4 regions of the Ochrobactrum sp. EDr1-4 genome follow, and region 2 is predicted to be linked to each of the others. Evidence: riboswitches for the same ligand, from Rfam matches in the RefSeq annotation. Region 2 holds a riboswitch; each other region holds the start of a gene.
The links. A riboswitch is a leader RNA that binds a small molecule or an ion and turns the genes downstream of it on or off. The one in region 2 is predicted to bind cobalamin.
Positions count from the first base shown of each region.

Region 1: linked by a shared signal. The riboswitch ahead of ACOZHT_RS23655 (DUF1852 domain-containing protein) and the one ahead of ACOZHT_RS12895 (CbtB domain-containing protein) in region 2 are both predicted to bind cobalamin.
Region 3: linked by a shared signal. The riboswitch ahead of nrdH (glutaredoxin-like protein NrdH) and the one ahead of ACOZHT_RS12895 (CbtB domain-containing protein) in region 2 are both predicted to bind cobalamin.
Region 4: linked by a shared signal. The riboswitch ahead of ACOZHT_RS07150 (ABC transporter substrate-binding protein) and the one ahead of ACOZHT_RS12895 (CbtB domain-containing protein) in region 2 are both predicted to bind cobalamin.

Region 1 is NZ_JBLZOF010000016.1:44,301-48,907, forward strand. It holds gene ACOZHT_RS23650 (methionine synthase) at 1-86, opposite strand, end outside; gene ACOZHT_RS23655 (DUF1852 domain-containing protein) at 113-1,162, opposite strand; cobalamin riboswitch at 1,261-1,472, opposite strand; cobalamin riboswitch at 1,749-1,945, shown strand; gene ACOZHT_RS23660 (epoxyqueuosine reductase QueH) at 2,166-2,705, shown strand; gene ACOZHT_RS23665 (hypothetical protein) at 2,757-2,918, opposite strand; gene ACOZHT_RS23670 (fasciclin domain-containing protein) at 3,503-4,060, shown strand; gene ACOZHT_RS23675 (alpha/beta fold hydrolase) at 4,121-4,607, shown strand, end outside.
Region 2 is NZ_JBLZOF010000003.1:369,729-374,335, reverse strand. It holds gene ACOZHT_RS12905 (cobyric acid synthase) at 1-25, shown strand, start outside; gene ACOZHT_RS12900 (phosphatase PAP2 family protein) at 175-927, shown strand; cobalamin riboswitch at 958-1,191, shown strand; gene ACOZHT_RS12895 (CbtB domain-containing protein) at 1,243-1,431, shown strand; gene ACOZHT_RS12890 (CbtA family protein) at 1,515-2,237, shown strand; gene cobU (bifunctional adenosylcobinamide kinase/adenosylcobinamide-phosphate guanylyltransferase) at 2,243-2,776, shown strand; gene cobW (cobalamin biosynthesis protein CobW) at 2,781-3,836, shown strand; gene cobN (cobaltochelatase subunit CobN) at 3,934-4,607, shown strand, end outside.
Region 3 is NZ_JBLZOF010000002.1:907,570-912,176, reverse strand. It holds gene nrdE (class 1b ribonucleoside-diphosphate reductase subunit alpha) at 79-2,184, opposite strand; gene nrdI (class Ib ribonucleoside-diphosphate reductase assembly flavoprotein NrdI) at 2,298-2,717, opposite strand; gene nrdH (glutaredoxin-like protein NrdH) at 2,742-2,963, opposite strand; cobalamin riboswitch at 3,309-3,524, opposite strand; gene ACOZHT_RS10530 (cation diffusion facilitator family transporter) at 3,856-4,607, shown strand, end outside.
Region 4 is NZ_JBLZOF010000002.1:163,554-168,160, reverse strand. It holds gene ACOZHT_RS07165 (tripartite tricarboxylate transporter permease) at 1-20, opposite strand, end outside; gene ACOZHT_RS07160 (tripartite tricarboxylate transporter TctB family protein) at 32-529, opposite strand; gene ACOZHT_RS07155 (Bug family tripartite tricarboxylate transporter substrate binding protein) at 526-1,476, opposite strand; cobalamin riboswitch at 1,706-1,935, shown strand; gene ACOZHT_RS07150 (ABC transporter substrate-binding protein) at 2,103-3,131, shown strand; gene ACOZHT_RS07145 (FecCD family ABC transporter permease) at 3,155-4,183, shown strand; gene ACOZHT_RS07140 (ABC transporter ATP-binding protein) at 4,180-4,607, shown strand, end outside.

The DNA of each region.
Region 1 (4,607 bases), on a different contig from region 2:
CAGGGTGACCAAAGTTTTTCCGGTTCTGCAAGCCAGGAAGGCTTTGGCAAACTGCCAGCGGTAGACGTGGGCAATAGTCTTTTCATGATAGGCTACCTTATCTTTTGGCTCATCAACGGGTGTAATTGGCAGACCATTGCTCAAGGACGGTCTTGTACGGTGTCATGAAGTGCTTCTCAGCAAACTTTCCCTGCTCGACAGCAAGCCGACTACGCTCGTCACGATCGTAGTCGATGCGCGTCAGCGAATAGTCCTCATGCTTCAGGCTAGGCTGATAACAGACGCCAGCTATTGAATTCGCGTTATAAATCTCTGGTCGGTAGATCTTTTGAAACGATTCCATCGTGCTAATCGTGCTGATGAGCTCGAGATTGGTATAATCATCGAGAAGATCACCGACAAAATAGAAGGCAAAAGGCGCAACACTATTCGGCGGCATGAAGAAGCGGACATGCAACCCCATTTTCTGAAAATATAGATCTGTCAAAGACAATTCATTTTGCTGATATTCAGCGCCCAAAATCGGATGGAAATTGCCCGTCCGATGATATGTTTTACTGCTGGATGCACTCAAGCAAATGACAGGTGGCTTACGAAAACTCTCTTTATAAGCATCCGAGTTAAGGAAAGACTTGAAAAGTTTTCCATGCAGATCACCGAAGTCAGCCGGAATGCTGAAGGTGGCGCGATCCTTGTTATAAGCCGGCAGAACTACGCTGAAATCGTAATCCCGAACGTACGAAGAGAAATTATTACCGACGATACCGTCAATACGTTCACCCGTCATTTGATCAAAGATATTGGCTTTTAAAATTTCAATCAGAGGAAAAGTATTTTTATTACCTTCTGCATCGATGTTCATTTCAACCGAGATAATCTCAAGCTCCACAGAATAACGATTGCCTTCGGGATTGTCCCAAAACGCCAGAGCGTTGAAACGATTGTCAACCATTCTCAAAGCGTTACGAAGGTTCTCCCGGCGGTTCTCCCCTCTGGCCAAATTAGCAAAGTTTGTCGTGATACGCGTATTGTCTGAAGGATGATAGTGTTCATCAAAAAGCTGGCTTTTAAGACGAAAAGTGAAGTCGTGATGCCGCGTCCTCTGCTGACAGTCGACAAATGGCTCGCCGCTTGCGGCGACTGGAATTACGGCTTGAGACATAGCTCACCCCAATATGTTGGGGGCATGGGTAAGCGAACGCATAGCAATACAGACCCCTAAGCGGTCTTCGCTACGGCACACCGGGACACCCCGCCCGTGGACGTTATTTTGCTAAGGCAGGTCTCCTGGCTCACGGGTTATCGCCATAGTCCGTCTTCCCAGGTCGAACCCCAGTGACACAGTGGACAACAGCTTACCGCTTACAGTTGCGGGGGCAGCGCCGGCTTTCCCGAATAACAGGGCACCGACTTCCCTCTTAGCCCCGGCGTGTCAGAGCGACAACCGGAGAACCTAGGCAAAACTATAGTCCCGCATCAGGCCCGCCATGTCAAGATCATATAAAGAAATGTTTATGTCTTTAAGCGGAAGGCAAAAGATTGCCGATACCTGATGCGAAATTGCTCCACTTGCTTCAGGTGCTTTCCCCACAGTCTTCTCAGCCCAGGAAGGCTGTGAAACAGCACACACCTCATTTTGATGGCCCGAGCCAAAGATCAAGGATTAAAATGCAGGACGCATTCCTATCTAGTCATCGCGAAATGGCATGGCGTATCGTTTGAGTTTGACAGAAGCTGGTACTTGTCATGTTTTTCACCACGATACAGGTGCCGGAGGAAACTCCGGGTAAAAGGGAATCCGGTCGGGCCAACCAAATCCGGAACTGCCCCCCGCAACTGTAGGCGGCAAGCGCACCCGATATGCCACTGGCGCTATGCACGCCGCGAAGGACGGGGGAAGCAAAAAACCGCAAGTCAGAAAATCTGCCTGGATCGTCCACCTGTTCTGACCGCGGGCGGCGTGTCAGGAGCGGCTTCTCCGTAACGGTGATACCGGCTTCGTACATTTTTTCGTACGGAGCCTTGTTCATTCATCGGTTTGCATCTTTGCGGTCGGCTCGGAGGTGTGTCACGATTATGGAAATTCAAATGCCCGAATTAATCCCGCCTGGCGGAGAAAAAAAGTGCTCCTGCATTCGTGTTGCGCGCCCTGCTCCGGCGGAGTGATGGAAGCGAGGCTCGCGTCTGGCATCAATTATGCGATTTTCTTTTACACCCCAACATCCATCCATAGCGAGAATACCTACTGCGCAAGGACGAAAACATCCGTTTTGCCGAAAAACACGGCGTTGCATTCATTGATGCCGATTATGAAGGACAATTGCTTCGCCCGTGCGAAGGGGATGGAATGGGAGCCGGAACGCGGCGTCCGCTGCACTATGTGCTTTAACATGCGCTTTGAACGGACCGCTCTTTATGCCCATGAGAATGGATTTCCGATCATGACTTCATCGCTCGGCATTTCACGTTGGAAGAACATGGCGCAGATAAACGATTGCGGTAAACGAGCCGCAGCACTTTACGAAGAACTGTCCTATTGGGAATATAACTGGCGTAAGGGCGGCCGTTCTGCCCGAACGATTGAGATTTCCAAACGCGAAGAATTCTACCAACAGGAATATAGTGGCTGCGTTTACTCTCTTCGCGACACCAATAAGCATCGCCGCGAGCAGGGTCGGGACTCCATGCAACCAGCTAAGCTTTAATACAGCAATAACAAATCGTGAGCCGGATGATCTATCAAACCCACCCCTCAATCAAATCGCAATGGCCTCAGCCAGATCAGCGGCCATTTTTTGCCGGAAAGATTTCGCGTCTGGATAGACGATTGTCGAAGCCCTGTAAGTCGGCACGGCCAAATTTTTGAAGCCTTCGTGCGAAACTTCGGAGTGATGAACACATCGTGTTGAATCGTGCATGGAATTTCCTTCCTCAGATGGGAAAGGTATTAAGCTCTGTTCATTCGGCGCATCAATCCATGGGCATGCATGACTTCATAACCAAATCTTATATTCTGCTTTTTAGGACGTATGATCTGTAAAGAAACGATTTAGAAATTAAATCTGCATCACTTCAAAATGAGGCTGGGCCTGAATGAGTGTCAGTCAAGAACTGATCCCGATAATGATTGGCAACAACAGAAGTTAGAAAATACCGTCCGTTGTCGATCAATCATATCTATAAACAACTGCCGTTCCTCTCTGCAATACCATAGGACGCGTCCAACCAATGCAGTTATTAAAAGGCTTCTCAATGAACAGCGAATGCGACGCTTTCACATTGTCATAATATGACACTTATTAACACGGACAAGCGGACGTTATTTCGCTTCACGTCCTATTCAAATTTCCCAACTAATGCGGATGTTCCTCGTGGCACTATAGTCACGACGGAATATTATTATTCTGAAGACTGATCTGATCCACTGGCAAATTCGTATTTCGACATGCCCTCAATAATGTGGGTGGTCCGGTAAAAGTCCGGGTTTAGGGAGGAGAATGAAATGATGCGTTTTTCGAAACAGGCACTCACAGTCGCCGCTATTTTTTCCGTGATCTCTACCGCGGCATTTGCTGAAAATCCGAACGTCGGCGGAGCAGCAATGTATGACAACAAAACCATTGTCGACAATGCAATGAATTCCAAGGATCATACAACGCTCGTCGCTGCCGTTAAAGCTGCAGGTCTGGTAGATACGCTCAAAGGAAAAGGCCCCTTTACAGTTTTCGCGCCAACCAATGAAGCTTTCGCTGCCTTACCAGAAGGAACAGTCGATACTCTTCTGAAGCCCGAAAACAAAGACAAGTTGACGAAGATACTCACCTGTCACGTTGTTGCCGCCGCCGCGATGTCAAAGAATATCACTAAAATGATAGCCGACGATATGGGAACACACGACATCAAAACAGTGGGCGGCTGCGTTCTAAAGGCCAAAGAGGCGATGGGCAAGATTACGCTTACCGATGAAAACGGAACAGTTGCTCACGTAACAATAGCAGACGTAAAACAGTCAAACGGAGTAATACACGTTATTGATAAGGTGCTGTTACCTAAAATGTAACAGGTTTCAATGTGAATAAACGGCTCCGACCGGATAGCCTGTCCGGCCGGAGACACTAAAATGCGTCCGGTTACGCATGTTTTGAGGATGACGATGAACATACAGGAGAATGCAATTTCTTTTGATGTGGGAGGTTTTCGACTAAACAGCATTCTTATCTCCTCCAAATCTTTAGCGGCGGGGAATACGGCGCTATTCATTCATGGAGCGAGTACCAGCCTTCTTGATCCTCTTTACACATTTCATAATAAGCGCTTTGACGATATTCAGATGCTTTTTGTAGACCGGCCCGGTCACGGGCGATCCGAAGAAGGACCCGTCGATAATATTCGCCCCGACGCTCAGGCCGATGCGATAGCCACACTCATGCAGAGACGCGGAATCGACAATGCAATCCTCATAGGCCACTCTTACGGTGGAGCGGTCACAGCCGCTTTGGCTGTTCGTTATCCCAAACTCGTAGGAGGTTTAATTTTCCTATCACCAGCTGTCTACCCGTGGGTTGGCGGCATATCATGGTATAATAATCTGGCAAAAGCTCCTATAA
Region 2 (4,607 bases):
TATTGATGCAATTTTTTCAATTTGATAATTTATAATATTAAAGAATAATAAAATACAATTACTTTAAATAGATAGTAATATATAATTAAATACTTAATTATTTAAAAATGCATGAACAATATTTTGACTATATTAAATTCTAAAATTTTTTTTATTTATTTTTAGAGGTTGATCGTGCGTATTGCGTCTTATTTTGGCGCTGACTATGAACGTTATTCTCTCCGCTTGGAGAAGAATTTTTTATATTTTTTTATTCTGGTCAGCGGTTTTTTTATTGTGTTTCCTCAGGTGGATATTGATGTGTCTCGATATTTTTATCGTGCTGGCGATTTCGTTATCTCTCAACATCCCTATTGGGTCGCTTTGAGAGATTATCACAGGCTCAGTCAGTTCTATATTATTGGTCTGCTGCTGATGTTGCTTGTAGTCTATGCAATATCGCAACGCCCCTTAAACGCTATATCTCCACATAAAATTGTCTATGCTGTTTTAACTTTTGCCTTTGGTCCTGGCGTGTTGGTGCAGACACTGAAGTTTATTATTGGTCGTGCACGTCCAAGACATCTGATGGAATTTGGTGGAACGGCCGATTTTACCCCAGCTTGGCAGTTTGCGAACGCTTGTCGTCACAGTTGTTCGTTTCCATCAGGTGAGTCGGCAGCGGCAGCTGCAATGCTTTCATTGCTCATTCTCGTGCCACGGCCTTATCGTGTTTGGGCAGCAGGGGTTCTCGTCCCTTTACTTGTTTCCATTTCGCTCAACCGTGTTTTTATGGGGGCACACTTTTTGTCTGATGTCGTTATTGCATGGGTTTTGATAATTGGATTGATGATATGGCTGTGGCCTCGAGTTGCTCGCAACGCCGATACCATTGACGATTGGGTTCGACAAAAAGGCTCAGGGCTGCGTAAGCGCCTTTATAAGTAGATTGATTGACGCCGCATTGGTGAAAGCCTAGTGTCGATCTACACAACAGGTTTTGCCGGGACGAATCCCGGCGATACCAAAAGGGAATGCGACGGACGGACCCAATCCGGGCGTCTTTATCGCAGCCGACCCCGCGACTGTAGAGCGGAGAGGGATGAGGCAAGCCGGTTAACCGGCAGCCACTGGAAACACAACGTTTCTGGGAAGGCGCTCCAAACCCTACGACCCGTGAGCCAGGAGACCTGCCTGTAGTGTGAAGGGCATTTTGTCCGCACCCCATGGGAGGTTTTCCCTGCTGCCTACACGGAGGTTGTCATGGCTGCGCGTACCCAAAATTCTATTCCCAATACTATAGCTATGCCGCTTGCAACGCGTCTTGCGACAGCTGTCGTTTCGCTGCTTCTTGGCGCGTTTCTGATATACGGCGTGGGTCTCGCCCATTCGGATACGCTGCACGATTCAGCGCACGATACGCGTCATTCATACGGGTTTCCCTGCCACTAAGCCGATTAGCTTTTTGAAACAGGAAATGAGCAACGCTTGATGGTGGACGGCCATCGGCGAATAATTGCTGTTGAGGGAATAAAATGTTGATCCGTTATCTTTTGGCCACGCTTGTTGCTGGTCTTCTTGCCGGGCTCCTCGTGACGCCTGCTATGTATTTGAAAACCGTTCCGCTGATTATTCAGGCGGAAACCTATGAAGACGCTGGCGGCGGTCATAGCCATGGCGAAGCCGAAGCGTCTGCACCGCACGACCATGCCGCAGCTGCGGCGAGTGAAGGCGAAGAAGAGGAGGGCGCTGAACTTCCGTTTGGTCGCCTTGGCAACACATTGCTTGCCAACCTCGTAGCCGGTGCAGGCTTTGCTTTGCTTTTGGGTGGTATTGCTTTGCTGCTTGGTCGTCGGATCACACCGCAGAACGGTATCCTTTGGGGGATGGCAGGTTTCTTTGCGGTCGCCTTCCTGCCCGCTCTGGGACTTTCGCCGGAACTGCCTGCCATGCCTGCGGCCGACCTCGCACAGCGTCAGCTTTGGTGGATTTCGACCGTCGTCTTGAGTGGCGTCGGCATTTATCTACTGGTTTTGCGTGGCGAGATTATTTCCAAAATCCTGGGACTTGTGCTGATTATCGCACCGCATCTCTATGGCGCGCCGCACCCTGAAGATATTGCATCGCCAATCCCGTCACTGCTTGCTTCGCAATATGCCGTCGCATCGCTTGCAACAAACCTGTTCATGTGGGCTGTCATTGGGCTTGCGCTGGGCTGGTTCATTCAGGCTTATGCGAAGTCAGATATTGAAGGCTGATAGATATGGCTCTGCTCCGAAATGAAAATGCAAAAACCACGTTCGTTCTTGGCGGAGCCCGGTCTGGTAAGTCGTCTTATGCGGAAAAACTGGTTGAAGGGACAGGCCTTCAACCAGTCTATCTCGCGACGGGACGTGCATTCGACACGGAAATGGAGAGCCGCATCTCCATTCATCGCAACAGTCGCGGGGACGAATGGCAGACGGTTGAAGAACCGCTCGACCTTGTGGGGGCACTTCAAAAACACGCGGGACATGACCGTTTCGTGCTTGTCGATTGTCTGACGCTCTGGATCACCAATCTGATGATGGCAGAGCGGGATATTGCTGCTGAAACCGAGACGCTGGTTACAGCATTGCCTCAGCTTTCAGGTCAGGTTGTTTTTGTTTCCAACGAGGTCGGCTTGAGTATTGTGCCGGAAAATCGCATGGCGCGTGAATTTCGCGATCATGCCGGTTTTCTGCATCAGGCCGTGGCGTCGGTGGCGGATGAAGTTTATTTCATAGCGGCAGGATTGCCGCTCAAAATGAAGGGTTAATTTGATGCAGGGACAAAAGATTCCAGCGACCGTGATCACCGGATTTCTTGGTTCGGGTAAAACAACGCTTATTCGCAATCTGCTGGAAAACGCCAATGGCAAGCGCATTGCGCTCATTATCAATGAGTTTGGCGATCTCGGTGTCGATGGCGGAATTCTTAAAGGTTGCGGTATCGAAAGCTGCCGTGAAGAAGATATTATTGAACTGAACAATGGCTGCATCTGCTGCACCGTTGCTGATGATTTCATTCCGACCATGACCAAGCTTCTTGATCGTGCGGATCGTCTTGATCACATCGTGATTGAGACTTCGGGTCTGGCGCTGCCGCAGCCGCTGGTTGCTGCTTTCAACTGGCCCGAAATCAAAACGCAGGTGACGGTCGACGGCGTGGTGACTGTGATCGATGCTGCCGCTGTTGCTGAAGGCCGTTTTGCGGACGATCACGACAAGGTGGATGCACAGCGCGCAGCGGACGATTCTCTTGATCATGAAAGCCCTTTAGAGGAACTTTTTGAGGATCAGATACATGCGGCTGACCTCATTGTTCTCAACAAGGCCGACCTCATTGATCCGTCGAAACTTGATAGCGTGAAGGCCGATGTGGCGGAACGTTCAACACGTCGCGTCAACATGGTGCCAGCAAGCTTCGGCAAGATTGGTGCGGACGTACTGCTCGGCCTCGGCGTTGGTACGGAAGACGATATCGCCAACCGCAAATCGCATCATGAAATCCATCATGCTGATGGTCATGAGCATGATCACGACGAGTTTGAAAGCTTTGTGGTTGAAGCAGGTTCGGTTGTTGATCCAAAGGCATTTACCGAAAAGCTCAAGGGCATAATTGCGGAACATGATGTTCTGCGTCTCAAAGGCTTTGTCGATGTGCCGGGCAAGCCGATGCGTCTGGTTGTGCAGGCTGTTGGTCCGCGTATTGAGCACTATTTCGATCGCCCGTGGGGCAAGGATGAACTGCGCAATACGCGTCTTGTCGTCATTGGCCTGCATGAGATCGATGAACAGGCTATCACCAAAGCCGTGAAAGACGCTGTTACTTCGTGAGGAACAATTGTGAAGTGACTAAACATCGCGCTTGCGTCGCTTTTCTGAGCATAATCTGTTCCGAAAACCGGTTCCCACTTTTCGGGATTATGCTCTGATGCACTTATTACTTGCCCAGAAAGGAACGATCAGCGATGGCAATGAGGCTGTCGACCTCGGCCAGACGCCGGGCGATATATTGTTCCTTTCCGCTGCCGATACGGAGCTGGCAAGCCTTGCTCAAGCACATAAGCTTGGGCAAAGCGGGCCAAGTCTCCGGCTCGCTAATTTTCTAAGCCTCACACATCCCATGTCAGTCGACGCTTATATCGAGCGCACGGCACAACATTCGAAACTTATTGTTGTGCGGATTATTGGTGGCGAGACCTATTGGCCTTATGGGCTTGAGGCGCTTCATGCCTGTGCGGTTTCGCACGGCATCAAGATCGCCGTGCTGCCGGGTGATGATAAGCCAGATTACGGACTTGAACGGTTCTCAACCGTTTCATCGCAGGAGCGGGATGCTCTCTGGCAATATCTGATTGAGGGCGGGGCCGCCAATACGTCCCGATTTCTCGATTATTGTTGCGCACTGATTGATGAAAGCGAAAAGCCGGAGGAGGCTGCACCGCTTCTGAAAGCTGGGCTGTGGTGGCCAGATATGGCCACGCCTTCGCTCGATCTCATCCGCCGACAATGGAAAGACGCCGAAGCGCCTGCTGCGGCAATCATTTTTTATCGTGCGCTGGTTCAAAGCGGACAGACACAGCCGGTCGAAGCACTGATCAATGC
Region 3 (4,607 bases), on a different contig from region 2:
AGCGTACATAAAGTACGTGAGCACCGGCTTGCAGAACGACGTCATTTGCAGGCTGCCAGAGCCTGAATATTCGCGATCCTAGAGAGCGCAGGATACGCAGCCTTCAACCTGCGTACCTTCGAGCGCCATCTGGCGCAGGCGGATGTAATAAATCGTCTTGATGCCCTTTTTCCACGCGTAAATCTGCGCCTTATTGATATCGCGTGTCGTCGCGGTATCACGGAAGAACAGTGTCAGCGACAGACCCTGATCGACGTGCTGCGTTGCCGCTGCATAAGTGTCGATGATCTTTTCCGGACCAATCTCATAGGCATCCTGATAATATTCCAGATTATCATTCGTCATGAAGGCAGCCGGGTAATAAACGCGGCCAATCTTGCCTTCTTTACGGATTTCGATCTTGGAAACAATCGGGTGGATCGAAGAGGTCGAGTGGTTGATGTAGGAGATCGAACCTGTTGGCGGCACGGCTTGCAGGTTCTGATTATAGAGCCCACCTTCCATCACAGCCTTTTTCAACGCCTGCCAATCTTCTTGCGTCGGGATCGAAATACCAGCGGTCTCGAACATCTCACGAACGCGGTCTGTTGCAGGCTCCCAAGTCTGATCGGTATATTTGTCAAAATATTCGCCGGTCGCATATTTCGACTTCTCAAACCCCTTGAACGAACTGCCCTGCTCTACTGCCAAAAGATTGGAAGCGCGGACAGCGTGATAAGCCACCGTGTAGAAATAGATATTGGTGAAATCGACACCTTCTTCTGAACCATAATAGATGCGCTCACGAGCGAGGTATCCGTGCAGGTTCATCTGGCCGAGGCCGATGGCATGGCTTTCATCATTGCCGCGCGCAACCGAAGGAACCGAACCGATATGGCTCATGTTGGCAACAGCCGTCAGTGCACGGATCGAGGTTTCAATCGTCTTGCCGAAATCCGGGCTATCCATCGCAGCTGCAATATTGAGCGAGCCGAGATTGCAGGAAATGTCCTTGCCGAGATACTCATAAGACAGATCTTCGTTGAAGATGCTGGCTTCACTGACCTGAAGAATTTCTGAGCAGAGATTGCTCATGGTGATGCGGCCATCAATCGGATTGGCGCGGTTCACCGTATCTTCAAACATGATGTAAGGATAGCCGGACTCAAACTGGATTTCCGCCAGCACCTGGAAGAAATCACGCGCGTTGATCTTCTTCTTGCGGATACGACCGTTATCGACCATTTCACGGTATTTTTCAGTGATCGAAATCTCGGTCATCGGCACGCCATAGACGCGTTCAACGTCATAAGGCGAGAACAGGTACATATCCTCGTCGTTCTTCGCGAGCTCGAACGTAATGTCCGGGATCACAACACCAAGCGACAGTGTCTTGATGCGGATTTTTTCGTCGGCATTTTCACGCTTGGTATCGAGGAAGCGCATAATATCCGGGTGATGGGCGTGCAGATAAACCGCGCCCGCGCCCTGACGCGCACCAAGCTGATTGGCATAGGAGAATGAATCTTCCAGAAGCTTCATCACCGGAATAATGCCGGAAGACTGGTTCTGGATTTGCTTGATAGGCGCACCGGATTCACGAATATTGGTCAGGCTCAGTGCCACGCCGCCGCCGCGCTTTGAAAGCTGGAGCGCGGAATTGATTGAGCGACCAATCGATTCCATGTTGTCTTCAACGCGCAACAGAAAGCACGAGACCAGTTCGCCGCGCTGCTTTTTGCCAGCATTGAGGAAGGTCGGTGTTGCTGGCTGATAACGGCCCGAAATGATCTCATCGACCATTTCGCGTGCGTGCTGCTCGTTACCGCGGGCAAGAGCCAAAGCCACCATGCAAACGCGATCTTCGTAGCGCTCGAGATAGCGCTTACCGTCGAAGGTTTTCAGCGTATAGCTGGTGTAATATTTGAAAGCGCCAAGGAAGGTCGGAAAGCGGAATTTCTTGTCATAGGCATGATCAAAAAGATCGCGCACGAAATTGAAGGAATACTGGTCCAGCACTTCCCGCTCGTAATAGCCTTCTGTTACCAGATAATCGAGCTTTTCACGCAGGTTATGGAAGAACACGGTGTTCTGATTGACGTGCTGAAGGAAATATTGCTGGGCCGCCTGCCGGTCACGATGCAGCTGAATCTTGCCGTCATCATCATAGAGGTTCAGCATGGCGTTTAGCGCATGATAATCCAGCGAAGTTTCAGCGAGCTTTGATGGCTTGCTTCCTGATGCAGCGCTCGTTGCGGTGCTGGTCGCTGAGGATGACGCATGCTTTTCCGAAGCAGCGACCGTCTCGCGCTCACGGGTCAAGGTTGTGTCTGCCGTGTCCAAAATCGTTCCATCCCGTCTTTAACATTGCCAAGGTCTTCGTCCGTTCCCAAAAGCTCAAAGCGATAGAGGTATGGAACCTGACATTTTTCCGAAATTATTTTGCCTGCAAGGCCAAAGCCTTCGCCGAAATTGCTGTTCCCAGCGGCAATAACACCGCGAATGAGGGATCGGTTATCCGCATCGTTAAGAAAGCGGATGACCGGCTTGGGAACAGCGCCTTTCGCGCCACCGCCGCCATAGGTTGGGGTCACGAGCACATAAGGCTCGTTCACCCGCAACAGATCAGCATCGTCTTCATGGCTTTCCAGCGGAATACGCTTTGAGCGCATCCCAAGACGCATCACGAAGCGATGCGTGTTCTCCGAACGGCTGGAAAAATAGACAATCTGGCCCATCACAAACCCTAACAGCGATTGGGATTAGGCGAGCGAGCTGATCATATCCGGGCGGAAACCAGCCCAGTGGGCTTCACCAGCAACAACAACCGGCACCTGACGATAGCCAAGACCCTGAACCAGATCATATGCGTCGCTGTCTGCGGAAATATCGATGACAGCATATTCAATGCCCTGACGATCAAGTGCGCGGGTGGTGGCAGTGCACTGGACGCAGGCTGGCTTGCTATAGACGGTGACGTTCATTTTTTCCTCACTGGGGATAAGGGATTTTCAACAGCAATCCGAGGCCGCATTGCACCGGATCACGCTTGAAAATGAGATTTTACTGGCTGCGCTTTACGCGAACGAACACGCAAAAAACATTCACGCATTGCGAAATGCGTGCGACAAATACAAAAACTGCGGGGCAAAACACTCTTAAGAGCGCGTGTCCTGTAAACTAACCCGTACCGGGCGGACCGGAACTACTCGGCTTTAAATCAATCGACATGCTTTTCACCCCGAAGCTTGGAGGGGATATTCGGAGCGGCAAAAGACACGGCAAAACTATGCCAAAATCCTATTACGCACCAACTGACACCCCGCCCGTTGACGTTCTTGTTCAAGGCAGGTCTCCTGGCTCACGGCTTAGCGCCTTTGCCCACCTTCCCGGTTTAACCCAGTGGCATTCGGACATCGGCTAACCGCTTACAGTTGCGGGGGCAGCTACGGCTTAGCCACATCCATCATGGATATAACGCACCGTATTCCCATCTTCGCTTTCAATTCTCACGAATCGCAAGAACCTTGAACACAAGATATAGTATCTGAAGTTAAAAACTCGTCAACGGATAGACGGATCAAATTTATTTAATCTTGGCTAAATTGAGGCTTGCCTGTGAATAGCAGGGATAACGCGGGAGGGCATTCACCAATGCGCGAGCAAGCGAGTCGAACCGATTCATAGCGGCTAACGCACACCATGTCTGGACGCCGCATGGTTCATCCACATCTAAGAACACTATCGAGTGCCTAAATATAAAAAGCCAGAAATTGCCTCTTCAATAATATTCCGATAAATTAGAGCTCAATATGGGCAAGCGCGATCCATTCCGCCTTTTGACTGCCTTTATTACAAATCAATTTGGAGTAAAAATTGCATAGTGAACAATCTATTTTAAAAACATCAATAGCAGTTACAATTTTTATTGCCGGTTTTGGCGTCGCCTTTGGCCTTTTGTCAGGATCATTTTCAATTGTTTTTGACGGTGTTTATATGCTGGCAGATGCTGCGATGAGCGGACTTGCGCTTATGGTTGCTCGACTAATTACCTTGTCTGCGCTTGCTGAACCGCCAAGCGGTAAATTGCGTGATCGATTCACCATGGGTTTCTGGCATCTGGAGCCAATGGTCCTCGGCCTCAATGGTATTATGCTAACCGGCGTGGCGATTTACGCCCTTATCAATGCGATTGGCAGCTTGATGGATGGCGGGCGCGATCTCGAATTCAGCTATGCGATTTTTTATGCAGTGGTTGCACTGATCGCCTGCCTTGGCATGGCGTGGCTGGAGACGCGAGCCAACCGCAAACTCAAGTCAGATTTTATAGCACTTGATGCCAAGGCATGGATCATGTCCGGCGGCATTACTGCTGCACTCCTCATCGCCTTCACGGTGGGCTATGCAATCCAGGGCACTCATCTTGACTGGCTAACGCCTTATATTGATCCAGCGGTTCTCGCGCTGGTTTGTATCGTGATTATTCCGATGCCAATCGGAACGATCAAACAGGCATTGGCCGATATGCTGCTCGTCACACCCCTCGATCTGAAGGAACACGTTGATACCGTGGCGCGGCAAGTAGTCGAACGACACGGCTTTAAATCCTATCGCGCCTATGTCGCAAA
Region 4 (4,607 bases), on a different contig from region 2:
AGAAGGCTGACTGTATCCATATACTTTCGCCTTAAACAAAGTGTTCAAGCCAGCCCGATGGTAGGGAAAGCTGAAGGCCGCGTGCAAAAATGAACCAGATTACGAATGCGAAGATGATGCCGACAGGTACGCTTATCCAGAATTTGCGATAACCAAATCCGCGAGCCGTTGCAGCAAAGAGCAATCCCGTCGCAATGGAAAAGCCAAGCGTTTTCATTGTTAGCATCTGAATAACGAGACCGCCAACGATCCACGCCATGGGGGCTATTTCCTGATGCTCACGCTCTGGAAATTCGCGTTTAAAAGCACTGATCACCGTCCAAATCGACAGAATGAACAGTCCGCTCGCTATGATGTAGGGAACCGTTTTTGGTCCAACGGGCGAGTATGAGAGAACATTATTGCCATAGGCGGTTGACCACGCGATGGCTACGGCAACCGCGCCTAGAATAAAAGCTATGACAAGAGCTGCGTAATCAGGCGCCGTTCCAGTGGAACGGCGCTCTCCCTCTTTTTCAATGACTGTCATTTTACGAGGCCAATATCCTTGAGGATGGTTCCCGTTGAAGTGACGTCTTTCTTAAGCTGTTCCTTGAAGTCGTCGCCCGCAAGATAAGTGTCTGCCCAGCCTTTATCTTTCAGTGCTTTCTGCCAGGATTCAGACTTCACCATCTTTTCAACGTCGGCATTGATTGCCGCTTCTTGCTCAGCGGTAATGTCAGGTGCTGCACCCACCATGCGCCAATTCTGGATTGAGACATCAACACCACCTTCTTTGAAGGTTGGTGAATCTATGCCTTCAATGCGCTCGTCGCTTGAAATGCCGATGATGCGTAGCGTGCCAGCCTTGATTTGTGGATCAAACTCGCCATAGCCGGAAATGCCGACAGTCACCTGATTGCCGAGGATTGCGGCAAGGGCTTCACCGCCACCGGAAAATGCGATGTAGTTCACTTTTGTAGGATCAACGCCAACGGCTTTTGCAAAAAGTCCGGCTGTAATGTGGTCAGTACCGCCTGCCGAACCGCCGCCCCATGAGACCGAGCCGGGATCTGCTTTGAGCTTTGTAACCAGATCGCCTAGGTTCTGAATATCAGATCCTGCGGGAACAACGATGGCTTCATATTCGCCGGTCAGGCGTGCAATCGGCGTAATAGCATCGAGATTCACAGGGGAGTTGTTGGTCAAGATCGCGCCGACCATAACATAGCCGCCAACAATAAGCTGGCTTGGATCACCCTTGTTCTGATTAACGAACTGCGCAAGCCCAATAGTACCGCCAGCGCCAGGAACGTTGATGACCTGAACACTGCCGGAAATCTTCTCGTCCTGCAACACGCTCTGCATGGTGCGTGCAGTCTGATCCCAGCCGCCGCCCGGTGCCGCAGGTGCCAAAACCTTATAGTCTTCAGCCGATGCTGCACTCGCGATTGCAAGCGCTGCGACCGACGAAATGGCCAAAATCCATTTACGCATAAATCCTCCCGAAATGCACTTTTCGCGCATTGTGCTGCTATCTTTTCGATAGCCCTCCTCAAACCCCTTCACCTCTCCCAAGGTGAAGACTCCTGATCTGGAGATTACAACAGGGATTTACAATACGCTAGCGCGAGACTGTTTGAGACCCGGCCCATTAGCATAAAGTCTAAGCAATTTTTAATCGATGATTTAGTGGCTTGCGTCGCTTGACCTTGCTGATACCAGAACGTAATAGAGTTACGACGGTTCCCCGACCGAGAGCGAAGGGGATTAATAGGGAACACGGTGAGGACGACCCAAAAGGGACCGAGACCGTGGCTGCCCCCGCAACTGTAAGCGGATTGCCGTTCATCCCTGTGACGCCCAAAGGCGTCATGCCACTGAGTTTAACTCGGGAAGGCAGATGAACAGCGAATATTCGTGAGCCAGGAGACCTGCCGTCTAACGTAGTCCATGGTCACGGGCGGGGATGCCCGGTGCAGGAGTTGGTTATGACAGCTATTAACGTCGCAAGACGTCACCTCCCTTTGTCATTCATATCCCCGGATATGTCCGTTCTCTATACGCGCCGGATCACATCCGCCGTTTGATACGGCTTTTCTCACATCATTTCGGGGATTCAAATGAAACTCATCGGCAAGTTGCCGTTTGGCGCAATCGTTGGCGCTGCAAGTCTTTTCGTAACTGGTTTTGCGGCTGAAGCAGCCGAAACGCAGTATCCGCTGACGTTGAAAAATTGTGCGCGCGACGTGACATTTAAACATGTGCCAGAACGTGCGGTGGCCGTTGGTCAGAGCAGCGCAGAAATTTTATACCTTCTGGGCCTCGGAGATAAAATGGTCGGCACAGCTTTGTGGGTTGGGCCTGTCCTCAAAGGCTACGAAGAAGCCAATGCCAAGGTAAAGCGTCTCGCGGATAATGATCCGAGCTTTGAGAGCATTCTGGCGGAAAAACCTGACCTTGTTGCCAATCAGTTCCAATGGCAGATTGGACCTGAGGGTGTTGTGGCGAAGGCTGAGCAATTCGAAGAATTGGGCGTTCCGGTTTATACGTCTCCAGCCGATTGCATTGGAAAAGACAATTCAGACGGCGGTGATGGCGTTCGTCACAACGCCTTCACCATGGATCAGGTGTATCAGGAAATCGACGAACTCGCGCAGATCTTCAATGTGCAGGATCGCGGCGCAAAGGTTGTTGCTGATCTGAAAGTACGTGAAGACGCAGCACGTAAGAAGATCGCATCTGCCGATGGCAAGCTTTCGGCTGTTGTCTGGTTCTCCAGTGCAGAGCTCGATATTGATCCTTATGTTGCGGGCAAGAACGGTGCTCCAGCCTATATTCTGAAAACACTTGGCATCAATAATATCATTGATAGTGAAGAAGAGTGGCCGACTGTTGGCTGGGAAACCATTGCCAAGTCCAATCCGACAATTATCGTCGCGGGCACTATGGATCGTCGTCGTTTCCCTGCTGATGATGTTGCAGTTAAGCGCGAATTCCTCAAGAGTGATCCGGTCGCAAGCCTGATGCCAGCTGTTAAAGATGGTCATGTGTTCGATATGGACGCACAGGCAATGAACCCGACTATTCGTACCATCGAAGGTATTGAAACGCTGGCCGATGCCATTGCAGCTTCAGGCCTGAACAAGTGACAACACGCTCAGCCACAGCCGGAATTCTGACTTCGAGAAGCGCAAGCAGTAGGGTGCTTTTGGGCACACTGGCGCTTGTCTTGTTGCTCGGCGCGCTGTGGCTGGGCGCCGCTATTGGTGAAACGTCAATACCTTTGGACGTGGTGGCAAAGACTATTGCCAACCGCATCTGGAATGCTGGTTATCCGCTCGAACCTATCGATGAAGGCATTGTCTGGAGCTATCGCTTAAGCCGCGCCGTGGTCGCGGCTTGTTGTGGCGCAGCTCTTGCAATATCGGGCGTCGTTCTGCAATCACTTCTGCGAAACTCGCTGGCCGACCCCTACATTCTAGGTATTTCGGCAGGGGCCTCTACGGGCGCCGTCGCGGTTGCAATTCTCGGCGTCGGCGCTGGTATTCTTTCGCTTTCGGTGGGAGCGTTCATCGGTGCGATCATTGCATTCTCACTTGTTTCACTGCTGGCACTTCGAGCTGGGCGCGGCAACAGCGCAATCATCCTCGCAGGCATTGCAGGCTCGCAGCTTTTCAGCGCGCTGACATCATTTATCGTCACCAAGGCCGCCAATGCGGAGCAGGCACGCGGCATTATGTTTTGGTTGTTGGGCAATCTCTCTGGTGTGCGTTGGCCTGATGTGACGCTCGCGTTGCCAGCCTGCATTGTGGGTCTAGCAATCTGTCTTTGGCATGCACGTGCCCTTGATGCATTCACTTTTGGCTCGGAATCGGCGGCATCGCTCGGCATTCCCGTGCGCCGCGTCTATGCAGTGCTGATCGGCGTTAGTGCCATGATGACGGCGGTGATGGTCTCTATTGTGGGTTCTATCGGGTTTATCGGGCTGGTCATACCCCACGCTGCACGTATGGTCGTTGGTGTGCGTCACGGGCGATTGCTGCCAGCTTCAGCACTCATTGGTGCAATCTTCATGATTGTTGCCGATATCCTCTCTCGCATCATCATTCCGGGGCAGGTTCTGCCAATCGGGGTCATAACGGCTCTGTTCGGTGCGCCGGCTTTTGCATTCCTTCTCGGGCAGAGAAGGGCACAGTCATGATGCTTTCAACGCATAATGTTTGCTGGTCGGCAGGCGGTGTCGAAATCCTGCGCGACGTATCGCTTGATGTGAAAGAAGGCGAATTTCTCGGGATTATCGGGCCAAATGGCTCGGGTAAAACCAGTTTCTTGTCGCTTCTTTCTGGAGTTCGCCGCAGCCGTTCCGGTGAGGTGAAGCTCGGCGGAACACCCATTCATAAGCTTAAACGCCGCGAGATTGCGCGCAAACTGGCATTGGTTGAACAGCAGGCGGGTACGACTGATCGCATAACTGCACGACAAGCAGTCGAACTTGGACGTACCCCTTATCTCGGCGCTCTTTCTCCATGGTCCGCTGAAGATGATGTGATCGTGGATCGTGCGCTTGCCAATGTTGATATGACGCATCTCGCAGACCGATACTGGCATACGCTTTCAGGTGGCGA